One region of the Kitasatospora sp. NPDC089509 genome, then DNA from elsewhere that is predicted to be linked to it. Evidence: riboswitches for the same ligand, from Rfam matches in the RefSeq annotation. Region 1 holds a riboswitch; each other region holds the start of a gene.
What was found. A riboswitch is a leader RNA that binds a small molecule or an ion and turns the genes downstream of it on or off. The one in region 1 is predicted to bind cobalamin.
Positions count from the first base shown of each region.

Region 1 (4,428 bases):
TGCGGTACAGCGAACGCACCTCCTCGGGCAGCCAACCGAGCTCCTGCACCGAGCCGTTGGCGTCGCGCAGCGAGTCACGGGTCTGCTGGTCCCAGACGCCGAGCTCCTTGAGCTCGCGCACCAGGTACGGGTTGACCTGGAGGAACTCGCCGGAGAGCGTCTCGCGCTTGAACAGGTTGGACACCTGCGGCTCGATGCACTCGTACACGCCGGCGATGGACGCGATGGTCGCGGTCGGGGCGATCGCGAGCAGCAGCGAGTTGCGCAGGCCGGTCTCGGCGATCCGGGCGCGCAGCGCGGTCCAGCGGTCGGCCCACTGCGGGGCGGCCGTCGGGAAGTGGTCGATGTGCAGCTCGCCGCGGGCGGCGCGGGTCTCGCCGTACGCCTCGTGGCGGCCGAGCTGCTCGGCCAGGTCGGCGGAGCGCTCGTAGGCGGTGAGCATGATGCGCTCGGAGATCATCGTGGACAGCTGCTTGGCCTCGGCCGAGTCGAAGTCGAGCCGCAGCTTGAAGAAGACGTCCTGGAGGCCCATCACGCCGAGGCCGACCGGCCGCCAGCGGGAGTTGGAGGTGCCCGCTTCGACCGTCGGGTAGAAGTTGATGTCCACCACGCGGTCGAGGAAGGTGACGGCGGTGCGCACGGTGGCGTCCAGCCGCTCCCAGTCCATGGCGTTGATCAGGTCGTCGGCGGAGGCGCCGGCGGCCACGTGGGCGCCGAGGTTGACCGAGCCGAGGTTGCAGACGGCGGTCTCGGAGTCGTCCGTGACCTCCAGGATCTCGGTGCACAGGTTGGAGGAGTGCACCGTGCGGCCCGGCAGGGCGGTCTGGTTGGCGGCCCGGTTGGAGGCGTCCTTGAAGGTCATCCAGCCGTTGCCGGTCTGCGCGAGGGTGCGCATCATGCGGGCGTAGAGGGTCTGCGCCGGGATGGTGCGGACGGCCTTGCCGGCCAGCTCGGCCTTGACGTAGGCCTCGTCGAACTCGGCGCCCCAGAGGTCGACCAGCTCGGGCACGTCGGCCGGGGAGAACAGCGACCAGTCGGCGTTGGCGTTCACGCGGCGCATGAACTCGTCCGGGATCCAGTGCGCCAGGTTGAGGTTGTGGGTGCGGCGGGCCTCTTCGCCGGTGTTGTCGCGGAGCTCCAGGAACTCCTCGATGTCGGCGTGCCAGGTCTCCAGGTAGACGCAGGCCGCGCCCTTGCGGCGGCCGCCCTGGTTGACGGCGGCGACCGAGGAGTCGAGGGTGCGCAGGAACGGCACGATGCCGTTGGACTTGCCGTTGGTGCCGCGGATCAGGCTGCCGCGCGAGCGGATGCGCGAGTAGGACAGGCCGATGCCGCCGGCGTGCTTGGACAGCCGGGCGATCTGCGCGTAGCGGTTGTAGATCGAGTCCAGGTTGTCCAGCGGCGAGTCCAGCAGGTAGCAGCTGGACATCTGCGGGTGCCGGGTGCCGGAGTTGAAGAGCGTCGGCGAGGAGGTCAGGTACTCCAGGCGGCTCATCAGGCCGTACAGCTCGGACACCTCGCGCACGGACTGCTCGGTGTCACCGACCGCCAGGCCGCAGGCGACGCGGAGCAGGAAGTGCTGCGGGGTCTCGATCACCTTGCGGGTGATCGGGTGGCGCAGCAGGTAGCGGGACTGCACGGTGCGCAGGCCGAAGTACTCGAACCGGTCGTCGCCCTTGGCGTCGATCAGGGCGTCCAGGGCGGCGGCGTGCTTGGCGACGAACGCGGCGGTGGTGTCGCCGATCAGGCCCTCGGCGTGGCCGACGGCGATCGAGGCGGCGAAGGTGGTGGAACCCTGGCTGTTCGCCTCGTCGACGATCTCCAGGGCGAGCAGGCGGGCCGCGAGCTTCGAGTACTGGGGGTCCTCGGCGATCATCGACGCGGCGGCGTCCACGGCCAGCCCGCGGAGCTCGGCGAAGTCCGAGCCGGCGTGGCGGCCGCGCAGCGCGGCGGCGGCGACATGGCCGGGGTCGACCTCGGTGAGGTCGACGCTGCGGTCGGTGAGCAGCCGCAGGAGCGCGCCGCCGGGGTCGGCGACCGTCGGGTCGACAAAGGCGGTACCGGTGCCCTGGGCGGGCAGGGTGACTGAGGCAGCGGTGGTCAAGGCGCTCTCTCCTGGCGGCGATCGGCGGCGTGATCGGGGTCACCCGGGCCGATCTGGGCAGGGGAGCACGGCGCGAACGCAAACGACGTCGCGAGAGGTGTCTCCCCGGCCCGCCCGCGAGGCCCGGAGGGGTCGTACTGGTGCTTGTGCGGCCTCTGCGGGAGGGCCGTGCGCACGCTGGTCGGCAGGTACTCGGACTCGCGGCGCGGCTCCTGGAGCCGCCCGCACACCGCTGCGGGGCAGTCCCGGATTCGCACCGGGTTCCCCTGCATCGACAGCAGAAGCGAGCATACATGTAGTGGCATCTCTCCGATGCGACACCACATGTAGTGCGGCGTGGCGTGTTGGAGCGATGACCGGTGGTGTCGGGCGAGGGGCCTTGCGGCGCTTGGCGGGAGGCCTCGCAGAGGCGGCCGGAGGCCCGGGTGAGGCCGCCGGGAAGCCCGGTCGTGTGTACGGGACGCCCCGGTCCGCGCCGACGGCGTCCCGGTTCCGGCACGGAATGGTCACCGGGCGGATCGGCGGTCGGGCGCATGCCCTACGATCTGGGCGCATGAGCGACGGAACTGGCGTACCTGGGCACGGGCCGCAGGGAACGTCTCCCGCCGGGCCGGGGGGCGCACGGAATCAGCAGCCGGTGGTACCGGGACCGGTGCCGCCGCCGAGCGGGGGCTTCGGCCCGCCGCCGCCCTCGTACGGGCCGGTGGCGCCGTCCGGGCAGCCGCTTCCCCAGCCCGTTCCTCCGGTGCCGCAGCCGCAGGCCCAGCCGCCGCAGCCGCAGTCGCAGGCCCAGCCGCAGTGGCAGCAGCAGCCCCAGCCCCCGCAGCCCGTTCCGACGCAGCGCGCCGAGCCCGACTGGGCGGCGCTGGCGGACCGCAACGAGGCCGAGGGCAAGCGCAAGCGCAGGCTCAAGGTGATCGGCATCGTCGCCGCGGTCGTCGTGGTGGGTGGCCTGGCCGCGGGCGGCGCGGTGCTGCTCCAGGGCAAGAAGGACGACGGTGAGAAGGCGGTCGCGGGCCAGACCTCGACCGCCTCCGGTCGGCCCACGGCCACGCCGTCGAGCCCGTCCGGGAGCCCGGGGGGACAGTCCGGCCAGACGGACGACCCGTCGAAGCCGATCTGGGAGGCCACGACCGACCCGGCGCCGCAGGACGCGGGCGTGCTGTTCTCCGCGCAGCAGCTGACGATCAACGGCGCGGCCTGGAACCGGACCATGGTCGCGCTGGACCAGCCGTGCTGGGACGGCAATTCGACGACCGGCGGGCTCGGCAAGGTGCTCGGTGACCAGGGGTGCCAGAAGGTGCTCCGGGCGACGTACGTCTCCGGCGACAGCGCGGTGACCGTCGGCGTGGCCGTCTTCGATCACAAGATCCAGGCCGAGACCGCGATGAAGAACTACGCCGGCCAGCTCAAGGGTCTGCCGGCCGCCGGCGCCCCGGCCTTCTGCGCCAACCCCGGCTGCACCAATACCCACAACAGCCTCGGCCGGTACGCCTACTTCACGGTCGAGGGCTCGGCGAAGGGCGGCAACAACCCCGACGCCACGGCGACCGCGGCGGCCTCCGGATTCTCCGAGTACGTGAAGGGCCAGCTGCTGCAGCGCGCCAAGGCCGCGGGCTCCGCCGCGCCGGGAGCGCAGGGCACGCCGCCCCCGGCTCCGGCGGGCTGACCTCCCCCGACGCCCCGGTCCCGGCGGATTCGTTCGCGGGGGCCGGGGGAGTGTGACAGGCTCTCGGGCAGTCATTCGTACGCGTGTTCCGGTTGGGTCCGTGGGGGTCGGTACCGGCGAGCAACCGGAGGAGTGGTCCGTGGCGCTGCCCAGTGCCCTGCGCGGCAAGCCCGCCGTCCTGGCCGTGGCCGGGGCGGTCGTCGCGACCGGCGCATTCGTGCTGCTGGGTCGCGACGGGCGGACCGACCGGAGCGACGTCGAACAGCCCTCCCGCGCACCGGTGTCGGTGGGCGCGCCCGGACGCACCCTGCCGCCGGACGTGGGCCGGGACCTGCTGGCCCGGGATCCGCGGGCCTCGCCGAACGCCCGCGCCGTCGACCAGTTCCTGACCGACCTGGAGAGCCAGGCCCGCACCGGGAAGAGCGGCGGGACGGTGATCGGCCAGCACGTCGAGGCGCACAACGAGCGCAACAACCCGGAGTACGGCGACTATCGCGGCACCAAGCAGGTCGGCTACTACTACCGGAAGGCCGCCGACATCACCGGCAAGCTGCCGGGCTTCGTCGAGACCGACCTCGGCCCCGGCTACGGCCAGAGCGCCTGGGGCGTCGGCAACCCGCGCTCCTACTCGGCCGGCCGCTGGCCCACCTGCCGA
Region 1 covers NZ_JBIVHS010000009.1:33,646-38,073, forward strand. The annotation lists gene ACIP4P_RS20480 (ribonucleoside-diphosphate reductase subunit alpha) at 1-2,080, opposite strand, end outside; cobalamin riboswitch at 2,270-2,412, opposite strand; gene ACIP4P_RS20485 (hypothetical protein) at 2,850-3,773, shown strand; gene ACIP4P_RS20490 (glycoside hydrolase family 26 protein) at 3,913-4,428, shown strand, end outside.

Region 2 (4,428 bases), on a different contig from region 1:
CCCGGTGTAACCCGCCCGGGCGGCGTCCCGGCGGGCCGAGGCGGGGAGGTCCAGGACCACCGAGTCGAGCACGATGCCGCGGACCGCCTGGGCCCAGGCCGACCGGGCCGCCGCCTGCAGGACCATGGTTGCGCCCACCGACCAGCCGTAGAGGATCACCCGGCCCGCCCCGCTGTCGAGCGCCAGCCGCACCGCCGACTCGACGTCCCGCCACTCCGTCTCGCCGAAGTGGCTGAGGCCGTCCGGCGAGGCGGGGGCGCCCTCGTCGCCGCGGTAGGTGACGGACAGCACCGGCAGGCCCAGGCGGTGCAGCACCGGCAGGACCGGGAGGGTCTGCTGGCGGTCCGCCTCGGGCCCGTGCACCAGGATCACCCAGGTGCCGCGCGTGCCGTCGACCCGCCAGGCGGGGAGCGGGCCCAGCTCGCCCTCGGCGGCGGTGTCGGTGAAGGACAGGCCGAGCGCCCGGGTCGGATCGCCCAGGTGCACCCGCGGCGTGAAGCGGACCTCGGTGCCGGGGACGAGGGTGCCCCGGTCGGCCCGGACCAGCCGACGGGTGACGCCCTGCTCGTCGCGGTGCAGGATCTCCTCGACCACCGCGTGCCCGCCGTCCTCCCACTCCACGGCCCAGCGGCCCGGCCGCAGGCTCTCGGGGCGCCGGTTGAAGGTGACCCGGCCGGCCGCCAGGCTCTGCACCAGCACCGGCCCGGACTCCGATCCCCCGGCCCCCGGCCCCGCCCCCGGCCGGACCATCCGCTCCGAGGCCCGGCGGCCGATCACCAACACGGCCGCCCCCGCGGCGGCGGCCGCCACGACGGCTGCGGTTCCCCAACGCATCTCGATCCCCGCTCTGTTTCACGCACCGGACGGTTTTCGAGCACCAGTCCACCGGCGCACCGCACCCCCGGCCACCGGGCTGGCCCGTCCGGGGGACGGGGACGGGAGGGGAAGGGAGGGGACGGCGGGTGGGAGGGGACGGGAGGCGGCGGGCCGGGTCAGACGGGGACGGCGGGGTCCCGGGTGCTGAGGAGCTGCCAGAAGCGGGGGGTGAGGGGTGGGGTGGCGGTGCGGGGACCGGCCGTGGCGCCCCAGTAGGTGGGGGCGTGGTGCTCCTGGTGGAGGACCGGGAGGACGGCCGCCAGATCGGCTTCGGGGACGGGGACGAGGCGGGCGATCGGGCGCAGCTGGGACTGCCAGCGGCCGGTCACGCACTGCCGCAGGAGGCGGTCGAGGGCCTCGCCGCGGCCGGTGGCCTCGACCAGCTCGGTGAGCCGCAGGCCCAGGGCCTGGGCGAGGGCGTGGGTCTGGTCCGGCTCGCCGTCCCAGTGGCCGGTCAGTTCGGCCCGCCGGTAGTCGGCCGGCGCCATGCCGACCCGCTCGGCGACGGTCTCCTGGGTGAGCTCGCGGGCCAGCCGGTGGTCGCGCAGGCTCGTCGGCCGGCCGTCCATCAGCTCGGCGACGGGGCACCAGAGGGCGCGGGCCAGCGCGATCAGCTCGGCCTCGCCGGGCCGCGACCCGCCGAGCTCCCAGGCGAGGACGTGACCGGGGAGCAGCCGCACCCCGTGCGCGGCCATCCCCTCGGCGACCTGCTCGGGGGTCAGCCCGAGGCCGGCCCGGTGGGCGCGGGCGGCGCCGGGCGCGAACGGCACCGGGGCGGGGGCGACGGCGGGTGGCTTTCTGCGGCGCATGGCCCGAACCGTAGGCGCGGCCGGCGCGACGCCCCCAGCCGCCGAACGCACGAAGCCGGGCCGGTCGGGCCGCCGCCGCGCTGGGCGATCGCACAGGCCCGGAGCGGGCCGTTCCTGTGACCAACCCCTCCGTGACCTCGGTTGACTCCCGGATCGGGCCCGTGATGGGATCCTGGGGCCAAACGGAGGCATGGAGAGGAAGCCGGTGCGAGTCCGGCGCGGTCCCGCCACTGTCACCGGGGAGCACGCCCGGAAATGCCACGGTGGTCCGTCAGGAGCCGCTGGAAGGCCCGGGGGTGCGTCCGACCCGGAAGCCAGGAGACTCTCGCCCCCGGTACGTCGATCCAGGGCGCGGACCCTGAGTGAGGACACCCACGCGATGCGCGCTGCCCCGCCGGACCCCGACCACCCGCTGCCGTGCGCCCGCTGACCCGCGCCGCCGCCTTCGCGCTGGGGGCCGTCGCGGGCTACGCCGCCGACGCCCGGTTCGCCGACCCGCGCCGCGGCCACCCGGTCGCCCTGTTCGGCAGCGCCGCGACCCGCCTGGAGCGGCGCCTGTGGCGCGACGACCGCGCCGCCGGGGCGGCGTACACCGCGCTGTGCGTGGGCACGGTCGCGGCCGGGGCGCTGGCCCTGGACCGTACGGTCGGCCGGCACCCCCTGGGCCGGGCCGCGCTGGCCGCCGCGGCGACCTGGACGGTGCTCGGCGGCACCTCGCTGACCCGGGAGGCGCGCACCATCGGCCGGTCGCTCGCCGCGGGCGATCTGACGGCGGCCCGGGAGCGGCTGCCGCACCTGTGCGGGCGGGATCCGAGCGCGCTGGACGGGCCGCAGATCGCCCGCGCGGTGGTCGAGTCGGTGGCCGAGAACACCGCCGACGCCGTGGTGAACGCGCTGACCTGGGGCGCCCTGGCGGGCACGCCGGGGCTGCTGGCCTTCCGCGCGGTGAACACCCTGGACGCCATGGTCGGCCACCGCTCGCCCCGCTACGCCCGGTTCGGCTGGGCGTCGGCCCGGCTGGACGACGTCGCGGGCTGGCCGGGCGCCCGGCTGACCGCACTGCTGACGGTGGCCGCCGCGCCCGAACCGCGGACCGCCTGGCGGGTGTGGCGCCGGGACGGCTCCGCGCATCCGAGCCCGAACGCGGGCCAGGCCGAGTCGGCGTTCGCGGGCGCGGTGGGCGTGCGGCTGGGCGGGACTCTTCGGTACCCGCACGAGCCGAAGGGCGCGCCGGAGCCGAAAGCGACGAGCGACAAGCGACCGACGCAGGAGGGAGCGCCGGAGCGTGGGGGCACCTCCCGGCCGCCAGGCTGGGGGAGACCGTCGGCTCCGGGTCAGGAGCGCCCGGAGGCGAGTGCGGAGCCGACTGCCCGAGTGGAGCACCGGCCGGTGCTGGGGGCGGAGCTGCGGCCCGTGACGGTGGACGACATCGAACGGGCCTGCGCGCTGTCCCGGCGGGTGGGCGTGCTGGCGCTGGGTACGTCCGTCGCGGGGCATCTGGCGATCCGTCTGTGGAGGAGGGGCACGGCATGAGCAACGCGCTGCTGGTCGCGGGAACGACCTCGGACGCGGGCAAGAGCGTGGTGACGGCCGGGATCTGCCGTTGGCTGGTCCGGCAGGGGGTGCGGGTCGCGCCGTTCAAGGCGCAGAACATGTCGCTGAACTCCTTCGTCACCGCCGACGGCGCCGAGATCGGCCGGGCCCAGGCGATGCAGGCGCAGGCCGCCCGGGTGGAGCCGGAGGCGGCGATGAACCCGGTGCTGCTGAAGCCCGGCGCGAACGGCCGCAGCCAGGTGGTGCTGCTCGGCAGGGCGGTCGCCGAGGTGGGCGCGCTGGACTACCGGGAGCGCAAGCCCGTCCTGCTGGAGCGCGCCCTGGAGTGCCTGGCGGACCTGCGGGCCCGCTACGACGTGGTGGTCTGCGAGGGCGCCGGGTCGCCCGCCGAGATCAACCTGCGCGACCGGGACATCGCCAACATGGGCCTGGCCACGGCCGCCGCGCTGCCGGTGGTGGTGGTCGGGGACATCGACCGCGGCGGGGTGTTCGCGGCGATGTACGGGACGCTGGCGCTGCTGTCGGCGGAGGACCAGCGGCACGTGGCGGGCTGGTTCGTCAACAAGTTCCGCGGCGACGCCCGGCTGTTGGCGCCCGGGCTGGAGATGCTGCGCGAGCTGACCGGCCGGCCGGTGCTGGGCACCCTGCCGATGCTGCCGGGGCTGTGGCTGGACGCCGAGGACTCGCTGGACCTGTCCACCGTGGCGGACCGGGCGGACGGGCCCGGCCCGCTCGGGGCGGACGTGCTGCGGGTGGCCGTGGTGCGCTTCCCCCGGCTGTCCAACTTCACCGACCTGGACGCGCTGGCGCAGGAGCCGGGCGTGCTGGTGCGCTGGGTGACCCGGCCGGAGGAGCTGGCCGACGCCGACCTGGTGGTGCTGCCCGGCACCCGGGCCACCGTGGCCGACCTGGCCTGGCTGCGCGAGCGCGGCCTGGAGCCGACGCTGAAGGCGCGGGCGGCGGCCGGGCTGCCGATCCTCGGGGTGTGCGGCGGCTACCAGATGCTGGCGCGCTCGATCGAGGACGAGGTGGAGTCCGGGGCCGGGACGGTCGACGGGCTCGGGCTGCTGCCGACGCACGTCCGCTTCGGCGTCGAGAAGGTGCTGGCACGGCCGGTCGGCATGGCCTACGGGCAGCGGGTCGAGGGCTACGAGATCCACCACGGGGTCGTCTCCGTGGAGGGCGGCGA
Region 2 covers NZ_JBIVHS010000008.1:284,250-288,677, reverse strand. The annotation lists gene ACIP4P_RS19970 (hypothetical protein) at 1-834, opposite strand, end outside; gene ACIP4P_RS19965 (helix-turn-helix domain-containing protein) at 993-1,685, opposite strand; cobalamin riboswitch at 1,880-2,010, shown strand; gene ACIP4P_RS19960 (cobalamin biosynthesis protein) at 2,103-3,218, shown strand; gene ACIP4P_RS19955 (cobyric acid synthase) at 3,215-4,428, shown strand, end outside.
Region 2: linked by a shared signal. The riboswitch ahead of ACIP4P_RS19960 (cobalamin biosynthesis protein) and the one ahead of ACIP4P_RS20480 (ribonucleoside-diphosphate reductase subunit alpha) in region 1 are both predicted to bind cobalamin.

Region 3 (4,428 bases), on a different contig from region 1:
GAACGTCCCCGCCACCACCGGGGCCCCGGTGGAGCAGGACGAGAAGGTCGCCGCCTGACCGCAGGCACCGACCGACACCCCCGGACCGCCCGGTGGCCGACTCAGCCGAGTCGCCACCGGGCGGTCCGGCTTTTCCCTGGCGCTAGGTGGCCCCACCTGCGGATTCCGCACAAGGGCGGGCCCGTTCCTGCGAATACTGCGAACCCGGGGCGGTGGTACCTTCGCAGGAACGGGCAGGAAGGGAAGGGCACGCCCATGGCACGTCCCACCGGGCGGAAGGTCTACGCCCACGCCAAGCTCCGCCGGCTGCGCCGCGAGCACGGCATGAACCAGGTCGAGCTGGCCCGCGAGCTGGGGATCTCGACCAGCTACCTCAACCAGATCGAGCACAGCCAGCGCCCGCTGACCGCCGCCGTGCTGCTGCGGATCTCCGAGGTGTTCGGGGTCGACCCGGAGTTCTTCTCCGAGGCCGAGGAGGAGCGCCTCGGCACCGATCTGCGCACCGCGCTCGCCGACGAGGCCTGCGGCGGCGGGGTCCCCGCGGAGGAGATCACCGAGGTCAGCCGGGACCACCCGGAACTGGCCCGGGCCCTGGTCGCCCTGCACCGCAGCTACCGCGCGGCCCTCGCCCGGGTCGCCGACCTGGGCGAACCGGGTGGCGGCGCCATCGGCGGGGCCATCCGCCCGGCCGAACCCCACGACGAGGTCCGGGACTTCTTCTACGCCCACCACAACCACATCGCCGCCCTGGACGAGGCCGCGGAGCGCACCGCGCACCAGCTGGCGACCAGCACCGCGGGCCGCACCGCCGCCGCGCTGGCCACCCGGCTCGCCGAGCGGCACGGCGTCCGGGTGGTCGAGGCGGACCAGCGGCGGGCCGCCGACCTGCGCCGGTACGACCCGGCGACCGGCGCGCTGCACCTCTCCCCGTGGCTAACCGACGGCCGCCGCGCCTTCCAACTCGCCACCCAGCTAGCCCTGTTGGAGCACCGGCCGCTGCTCGACACACTGCTGGCGGCGGCCGAACCCGACCTCACCTCTCCGCAGGCCGTCGACCTGGCCCGGATCGGCCTGGCCAACTACTTCGCCGGCGCGCTGCTGATGCCCTACACCGCCTTCCACGCCGCCGCCGAGGAACTCCGCTACGACATCGAGCTGCTCCGGGCCCGCTTCGGCGTCGGCTTCGAGACGGTCTGCCACCGGCTGAGCACCCTGCAACGCCCCGGCCGGCGCGGGGTGCCGTTCTCCTTCCTGCGCGCCGACCGGGCCGGGAACATCTCCAAGCGCCAGTCCGCCACCGACTTCCACTTCTCCCGGCTGGGCGGCACCTGCCCGCTGTGGACGGTCTACGAGGCCTTCTCCTCGCCCGGCCGGGTCCTCACCCAGGTCGCCGAGATGCCCGACGGCAAGCGCTACTTCTGGATCGCCCGGACCGTCTCGCACGGCGGCCACGGGCACCGCGCGCCGCGCAGCGAGTTCGCCGTCGCGCTCGGCTGCGAGCTGCGCCACGCCCACCGGCTGGTCTACGCCGAGGGCATCGCGCCGAACGCGCCCGGCGCGGCCACCCCGATCGGGCTGGGCTGCCGGATCTGCGAACGCCGGGACTGCGCCCAGCGGGCCCGGCCGCCGGCGGGCGGACGGCTGCTGGTCGACCCCGACCGGCGCGGCCGGGTGCCCTACCCCGTGCTGGCCGACGGCCCCGAGGCCTGAGCCGGGGCAGGACCGCCCCGCCTGTAGGGTTGATCCGCTGGTGGTTCACCGGGCGCCCCGCGCTCCCGGGGAGGCAAGAGGGAACCCGGTGACGCCGTTCACACGGCCAGTCCGGGACTGCCCCGCAGCGGTGAGCGGGAACGACCGCCGTCATCCGCACTGGGCCCGGGAAACGGGCCCGGGAAGCGACGGCCAGTAGGCGTCCTCCCCGGGAGGACCGGCCCGCGAGTCCGAAGACCTGCCACCGGTGCGCACGCCGAACGGCGGCGTGCGCGCTCCGGGGCCCCGAGGGAGGGCCGCGTGGCCCTCGTACGGACCCCCGGTCCGGCGGGTCCGTCCGTCGGACCGCCGCCCGGACGCCGCTGCGCGCGCCGCCGTCCTCCCCGCTCGGAGCGACACCGGGACCACTGGGACGACTGGGACTTCTGTATGGACCACCTGACCGACGGCGCACGGCTGCCCTCGCCACGCGGCGCCACCGAGCCCTACGGGCCCTGCGTGCTGCTCAAACACGGCGAGGTGGTCCTCAAGGGCCGCAACCGCCAGCGCTTCGTCCAGCGGCTGGAGGACAACCTGCGGGTCGCGCTGCGCGGGATAGGCGGCTCGACCTGGATCCGGACCCCGCACACCATCACCGTGCTCGGCGGGCAGGTGCCGGTCGAGGACCTGGTGGCCCGGGCCCGCACGGTGATCGGGTTCAACGCGGTCGAGCCGGCCCTGCGGGTGCCCAGCACGCTGGAATCCGTTGAGGCCAACGCCCTGACGGTGCTCGGCGACGCCTGCGCCGGACGCGCCACCACCGGCTTCGCCGTCCGGGTCCGGCGCCGGGACAAGGGCTTCGCCCTGACCTCCACCCAGCTGGAGCGCCACCTCGGCGCGTTCCTCCAGCCGCGGATCCCCGGACTGCGGGTCGACCTGACCGCGCCCGACGTCACCCTGACCGTCGAGATCGAGCACCGTGAGACCTATCTGTCCGCCGAGCGCCACCCCGGGCTGAGCGGGCTGCCGGTCGGCTCCAGCGGACGGGCGCTGGTGCTGCTGTCCGGCGGCTACGACTCGCCGGTCGCCGCGCACCGGGCCATGCGGCGCGGACTGGCCTGCGACTTCGTGCACTTCAGCGGCGCGCCGTACACCAACCCCTCCTCGGTCTACAAGGCGTACGCCCTGGCCCGGGAGCTCAACCGCTACCAACCGCCCGGCGAGCTGCACGTGGTCTCCCTCGGCAAGGCCCAGAAGCAGCTGGCCGTCGCGGGCGCCGGGCGCCTCCAGGTGGTCGCCCAGCGTCGGCTGATGGTGCGCACCGCCTGCGCCCTGGCCGGCGCCACCGGCGCCCAGGCCCTGGTCACCGGCGACAGCCTCGGCCAGGTCGCCAGCCAGACCCTCGCCAACCTGGCCGCCGTGGACCAGGCCGCCACGCTGCCGGTGCTGCGCCCGCTGATCGGCTGGGAGAAGCAGGAGATCATCGACCAGGCCCGGGCGCTCGGCACGGCGGAGATCTCCGTCCTGCCGGACGAGGACTGCTGCAGCCTGCTCGCCCCGCCCCAGGTCAGCACCGGGGCGCGGCTGGGCCAGCTGCGGGCCGTGGAGAAGCGCCTCGACCTGGACGAGGTGGTCGAGGCGCTGCTCACGAACGTGCAGGTGATGCGGCCCGGCCAGGAGGACGACGCGGCACCGGCCGTCACCTGTTCCGTCCCCTCCTGAGCCCCGGCCGGGCCGGACGGGCCTGACTACACGGCGGCCGGTACCGCCCGCTGGCCCGGACCGTCGTACTGGGCCAGCGGGCGGATCAGGGCGTTGTGGGCGAGCTGTTCGGTGATGTGGGCGGTCCACCCGGTGATCCGGCTCATCACGAAGATCGGGGTGAACACCGGGGTGTCGAAGCCCATCAGGTGGTAGGCCAGCCCGGCCGGGTAGTCGAGGTTGGGGTGGATGCCCTTGCGTTCCAGCATCGCCCGGCGCAGCGCGGCGTGCAGGGCGGCCAGCCGGGTGGCCTCGGGGTCGGCCGAGTGCTCGACCAGCCGGTCCAGGGCGGCCTGCATGATCGGGACCCGGGAGTCGCCGTGCTTGTAGACGCGGTGGCCGAAGCCCATGATCTTCCGCTGGGCGGCCAGCGCCCCGTCCAGCCAGTCGGCGGCGCGGGCCGGGTCGCCGATCTCGTCCAGCATGTGCATCACCGCCTCGTTGGCGCCGCCGTGCAGCGGGCCCTTGAGCGCGCCGATCGCGGCGGTGACGGCGCTGTAGAGGTCGGACAGGGTGGAGGTGACCACCCGGGCGGTGAACGTCGAGGCGTTGAAGCTGTGTTCGGCGTACAGCACCAGCGAGATCTCGAAGCAGCGCACCACCTCGGGGGCGGGCACCGTGCCGAAGCACATGTGGAAGAAGTTCTCGGCGTAGCCGAGTTCCGGGTCGGGGGCGATCGGGTCCAGGCCGCGGCGGCGGCGCTGGTCGGCGGCGACCACGGTGGGCAGTTTCGCCAGCAGGGTCAGGGACTTGGCGAGGTGGGGGGCCGGGCGGCCGTCGTCCTCGGTGGGGTCCTCGGCGCCGAAGAAGCTGACGGCGGTGCGCAGCACGTCCATCGGGTGGCAGGTCTCGGGCAGCTTGGCCAGCAGTTCGGCGGTGGTGCGGTCGAGCGGGCGCAGGGCGCGTTCCCGGGCGCGGAACTCCCGCAGCTGGGCCTCGTCCGGCAGTTCGCCGTACCAGAGCAGGAAGGCGGTCTCC
Region 3 covers NZ_JBIVHS010000001.1:269,898-274,325, reverse strand. The annotation lists gene ACIP4P_RS01020 (purine-cytosine permease family protein) at 1-58, shown strand, start outside; gene ACIP4P_RS01015 (short-chain fatty acyl-CoA regulator family protein) at 256-1,710, shown strand; cobalamin riboswitch at 1,735-1,971, shown strand; gene thiI (tRNA uracil 4-sulfurtransferase ThiI) at 2,140-3,411, shown strand; gene ACIP4P_RS01005 (bifunctional 2-methylcitrate synthase/citrate synthase) at 3,438-4,428, opposite strand, start outside.
Region 3: linked by a shared signal. The riboswitch ahead of thiI (tRNA uracil 4-sulfurtransferase ThiI) and the one ahead of ACIP4P_RS20480 (ribonucleoside-diphosphate reductase subunit alpha) in region 1 are both predicted to bind cobalamin.

Region 4 (4,428 bases), on a different contig from region 1:
TGAGCGGCGGGGACGCCGACACCTGGCAGGTCGCCACCTTCCACGTGGAGACCGACGCCGACGTCCACGGCGACCACTGGGAGATGCACCCGGCGGCGGACGAGGCGGTCTGCTGCCTGTCCGGCGGCGTCCGGGTGTACTTCCGCCCGGTCGAGGACGGCGCAGAGGAGGAGACGGTACGGCTGCCGGCCGGCAGTGCCGTCGTCGTCCCGCGCGGCCGCTGGCACCGGCTGGAGCTGGACGCCCCCAGCGACCTGATGTCGATCACCCTGCGCGGTGGGACGAAGCTGGAACGGCGCTGACCGATACGGGGACGGGCCCGGCGGACAGCACGTCCGCCGGGCCCGTACGCATCGTGTGCGCGTCGTGGGTCAGCCGTCGGCGTCGACCCGGGCGGCCCAGCGCTGCTCGACGTTGCTGAAGCGCCAGTAGGCGAGGGCGCAGGCCCAGACCACCACGAACATGCCGACCAGCAGGTAGCCGACGTTGTCCAGGCTGATGTCGGATATCCAGCCGGTGACCGGGTCGGTGAGGTCGAGCTTCTCGTGCAGCACGCTGACCAGCTCGATGGTGCCGATGACGAAGGCGACCGCGATGGAGAGCCCGGTGATGGTGAGGTTGTAGTAGACCTTGCGGACCGGGTTGGAGAACGCCCAGTGGTAGGCGAAGTTCATGAAGGTGCCGTCGAGGGTGTCGAACAGGCTCATGCCGCAGGCGAACAGCAGCGGCAGGCAGATGATCGCGTACCAGGGCAGGCCGGAGGCGGCGCCGGAGCCGGCCATGGCCATCAGGGCGACCTCGGTGGCGGTGTCGAAGCCGAGGCCGAACAGCACGCCGACCGGGTACATCTGGCCGGGGCGGCGGATCGACTTGGTGAGCCGGCCGAGGATGCGGTTCATGAAGCCGCGCTCGTCGAGGTGCTTCTCCAGCTGCTTCTCGTCGAACTGCCCGGCCCGCATGGCCTTGTAGACCCGGTAGATCCCGGCGAGCGCGAACAGGTTGAGCGCGGCGATCAGGTAGAGGAAGGTGCCGGAGACGCTGGTGCCGATGACGCCCAGCCACTGGTGGGTGGTGGACTGGTCGTCCACCAGGGTGCCGACGATCTGGGCGCCGCCGGCCACCAGGGCGGCCATCGCCATCACGATGGTGGAGTGGCCGAGCGCGAACCAGAAGCCGACCGACACCGGCCGCTGGCCGTCGGCCATCAACTTGCGGGTGGTGTTGTCGATCGCGGCGATGTGGTCGGCGTCGAAGGCGTGCCGCATGCCGAGGGTGTAGGCGGTGATGCCGAGTCCGACGCCGAAGGTCTGGGTGCCGATGGTGTAGTGGTTCGGGGCGATCAGCACGAACAGCATGCCGAAGGCGACGACGTGCATCGCGATGATCACGCCGAGCAGGGCGGCGGTGCGGACGGTGTCCCCGCGCTGCCAGCGGGGCGGCAGCGGCAGGGCGGATGACGGCGGTTCTTCGGTGAGGGTCATGCGTGCAGGCCTTTCCAGCTCCTCGATGGGGGCGCCCCCCGGGGAACGCGGGGAACACCGTAGGGGCTCGCTCGTTCCATCGACAAGCGTTCGCAGCTGCGAAAAGGTTGCAATAACGCAAAACCGGGACTTCGGGGACGAAGCGCCGCCGGGGTGACGTCGTCTCACCATGCGGACGATTGAGTGATTCTCTGGCCCGGCCCAGCGGGATTGCCTCTAGGGTGGCCGGTACAGCTGGTTCGCCCCGTCCGCCAGGCGGGGCGTCGTAAGAGGGAACCCGGTGAAGCCGTCCGATCGGCCATTCCGGGACTGCCCCGCAGCGGTGAGCGGGAACGACCGCCGTCATACGCACTGGACCCGGGACGGGTCTGGGAAGCGACGGCCAGTAGGTGTCCGACCTCCGTCTCCACGGAGGACGGTCGTGCCCGCGAGTCCGAAGACCTGCCCGCTGTCCGTGCGCGACCGTGTTCGCGCGCGGCCTTCCGGTGACCTCGAGGGCGGGTCGGCGTACATACCAGGCGGAGCCGTACCCGGGTACGGGCGGTCCGTCCGGTTCGTCACCCCTTCGCGCCTTCGTGCCGTCTCCGGGCACCATGAGGAATCAGGCTCGCGAAGGAGAGTCCCTTGACAGCGAAGTCCGCAGCCGCGGCGACCGTGGCGACCGCTTACGGCTACCCCCGACAGGGCCGTAACCGGGAACTGAAGAAGGCGATCGAGGGGTACTGGAAGGGCGCGGTCACCGCCGAGGCGCTCCAGGCCACCGCCGCCGAACTGCGCCGGGAGAACTGGGCCGCGCTCGCCGAGGCAGGCGTCGGCGAGGTGCCGACCGGTGACTTCTCGTTCTACGACCACGTGCTGGACGCCTCGGTGGCCGTCGGCGCCGTCCCGGCCCGGCACCGGGAGGCGGTCGACGCCGACCCGCTGGACGGCTACTTCGCGATGGCGCGCGGCAACCAGGACGTCGCGCCGCTGGAGATGACCAAGTGGTTCGACACCAACTACCACTACCTGGTCCCGGAGTTGGGCCCGGACACCGCCTTCGCGGCGAACCCGGCCAAGCCGGTCGGCGAACTGCGCGAGGCGCTCGCGCTCGGCCACACCGCCCGGCCGGTGCTGGTCGGCCCGATCACCTACCTGCTGCTCGCCAAGCCCGCCCCCGGGGTGGCCGAGGACTTCCAGCCGATCACCCTGCTGGACCGGCTGCTGCCGGTCTACGCCCAGCTGCTGGCCGAGCTCAAGGCCGCCGGTGCCGAGTGGGTGCAGCTGGACGAGCCCGCCCTGGTGCAGGACCGCACCCCGGCCGAACTCAACGCCGCCGCCCGCGCCTACCGTGAGCTCGGCGCCCTCACCGACCGGCCCAAGCTGCTGGTGGCGAGCTACTTCGACCGCCTCGGCGACGCCCTGCCGGTGCTCGCCAAGGCCCCCGTCGAGGGCCTGGCCCTGGACTTCACCGGCCCGGCCGCGGGCAACCTGGACGACCTCGCCGCGGCCGGGGGCCTGCCCGGCAAGCGCCTGGTCGCGGGCGTCGTCGACGGGCGCAACATCTGGATCAACGACCTGGAGAAGTCGCTGGCCACCCTGGCCACCCTGCTCGGCCTCGCCGAGCGGGTCGACGTCGCCCCGTCCTGCTCCCTGCTGCACGTGCCGATCGACGCCGCCGCCGAGCGCGACATCGACCCGCAGATCGCCCGCTGGCTCGCCTTCGCCAAGCAGAAGGCCGCCGAGGTCGCACTGCTGGCCCGCGGCCTGCGCGAGGGCACCGGCGCGATCACCGCCGAACTCGCCGCCAACCGCGCCGACCTGGCCTCCCGCGCCAACTCGCCGATCACCCACGACCCGGCCGTGCGCGCCCGCACCGCCGCCGTCACCGAGGCCGACGCCCGCCGCGCCCAGGCCTACCCGCAGCGGGCCGAGGCCCAGCGCGCCCGGCTCGCCCTGCCGCTGCTGCCGACCACCACCATCGGCTCCTTCCCGCAGACCACCGAGCTGCGGGTGGCCCGCGCCGACCTGACGGCCGGCCGGATCGACGGTGCGGCCTACCGGGAGCGGATGGAGGCCGAGGTCCGCGAGGTGATCGCCTTCCAGGAGAAGGCCGGCCTGGACGTCCTGGTGCACGGCGAGCCCGAGCGCAACGACATGGTCCAGTACTTCGCCGAGCAGCTCACCGGCTACCTGGCCACCCGGCACGGCTGGGTCCAGTCCTACGGCACCCGCTACGTGCGCCCGCCGGTGCTGGCCGGGGACATCTCCCGCCCGCACCCGATGACGGTCGACTGGTTCCGCTACGCCCAGGACCTCACCGAGCGCCCGGTCAAGGGCATGCTCACCGGCCCGGTCACCATGCTCGCCTGGTCCTTCGTCCGCGACGACCAGCCGCTCGGCGAGACCGCCCGGCAGGTCGCCCTCGCCCTGCGCGACGAGGTCGCCGACCTGGAGGCGGCCGGCGCCGCGGTCGTCCAGGTCGACGAGCCGGCCCTGCGCGAGACCCTGCCGCTGCGGGCCGACGCCCGCCCGGCCTACCTGGACTGGGCCACCGAGTCCTTCCGGCTCGCCACCTCCGGCGTCCGGGCGGACACCCAGATCCACACCCATATGTGCTACGCCGAGTTCGGCGCGATCATGACCGCGATCGACGAGCTCGACGCGGACGTCATCTCCCTGGAGGCGACCCGTTCGCACATGGAGGTCGCCGGAGAGCTGGCCGGGGCCGGCTACCCGCGCGAGGTCGGCCCGGGCGTGTGGGACATCCACTCCCCGCGCATCCCGAGCACCGAGGAGGCCGTCACCCTGCTGCGTGCGGGCCTCGCGGCGATCCCGGCCGAGCGGCTCTGGGTCAACCCGGACTGCGGGCTGAAGACCCGCGGCTGGACCGAGACCCGCGCCTCGCTGGACAGCCTGGTCGGCGCCGCCCGGCACCTGCGGGCCGAGCTGGCGGGCTGAGCACCGG
Region 4 covers NZ_JBIVHS010000001.1:190,824-195,251, forward strand. The annotation lists gene ACIP4P_RS00680 (cupin domain-containing protein) at 1-302, shown strand, start outside; gene ACIP4P_RS00685 (HoxN/HupN/NixA family nickel/cobalt transporter) at 372-1,481, opposite strand; cobalamin riboswitch at 1,700-1,945, shown strand; gene metE (5-methyltetrahydropteroyltriglutamate--homocysteine S-methyltransferase) at 2,106-4,421, shown strand.
Region 4: linked by a shared signal. The riboswitch ahead of metE (5-methyltetrahydropteroyltriglutamate--homocysteine S-methyltransferase) and the one ahead of ACIP4P_RS20480 (ribonucleoside-diphosphate reductase subunit alpha) in region 1 are both predicted to bind cobalamin.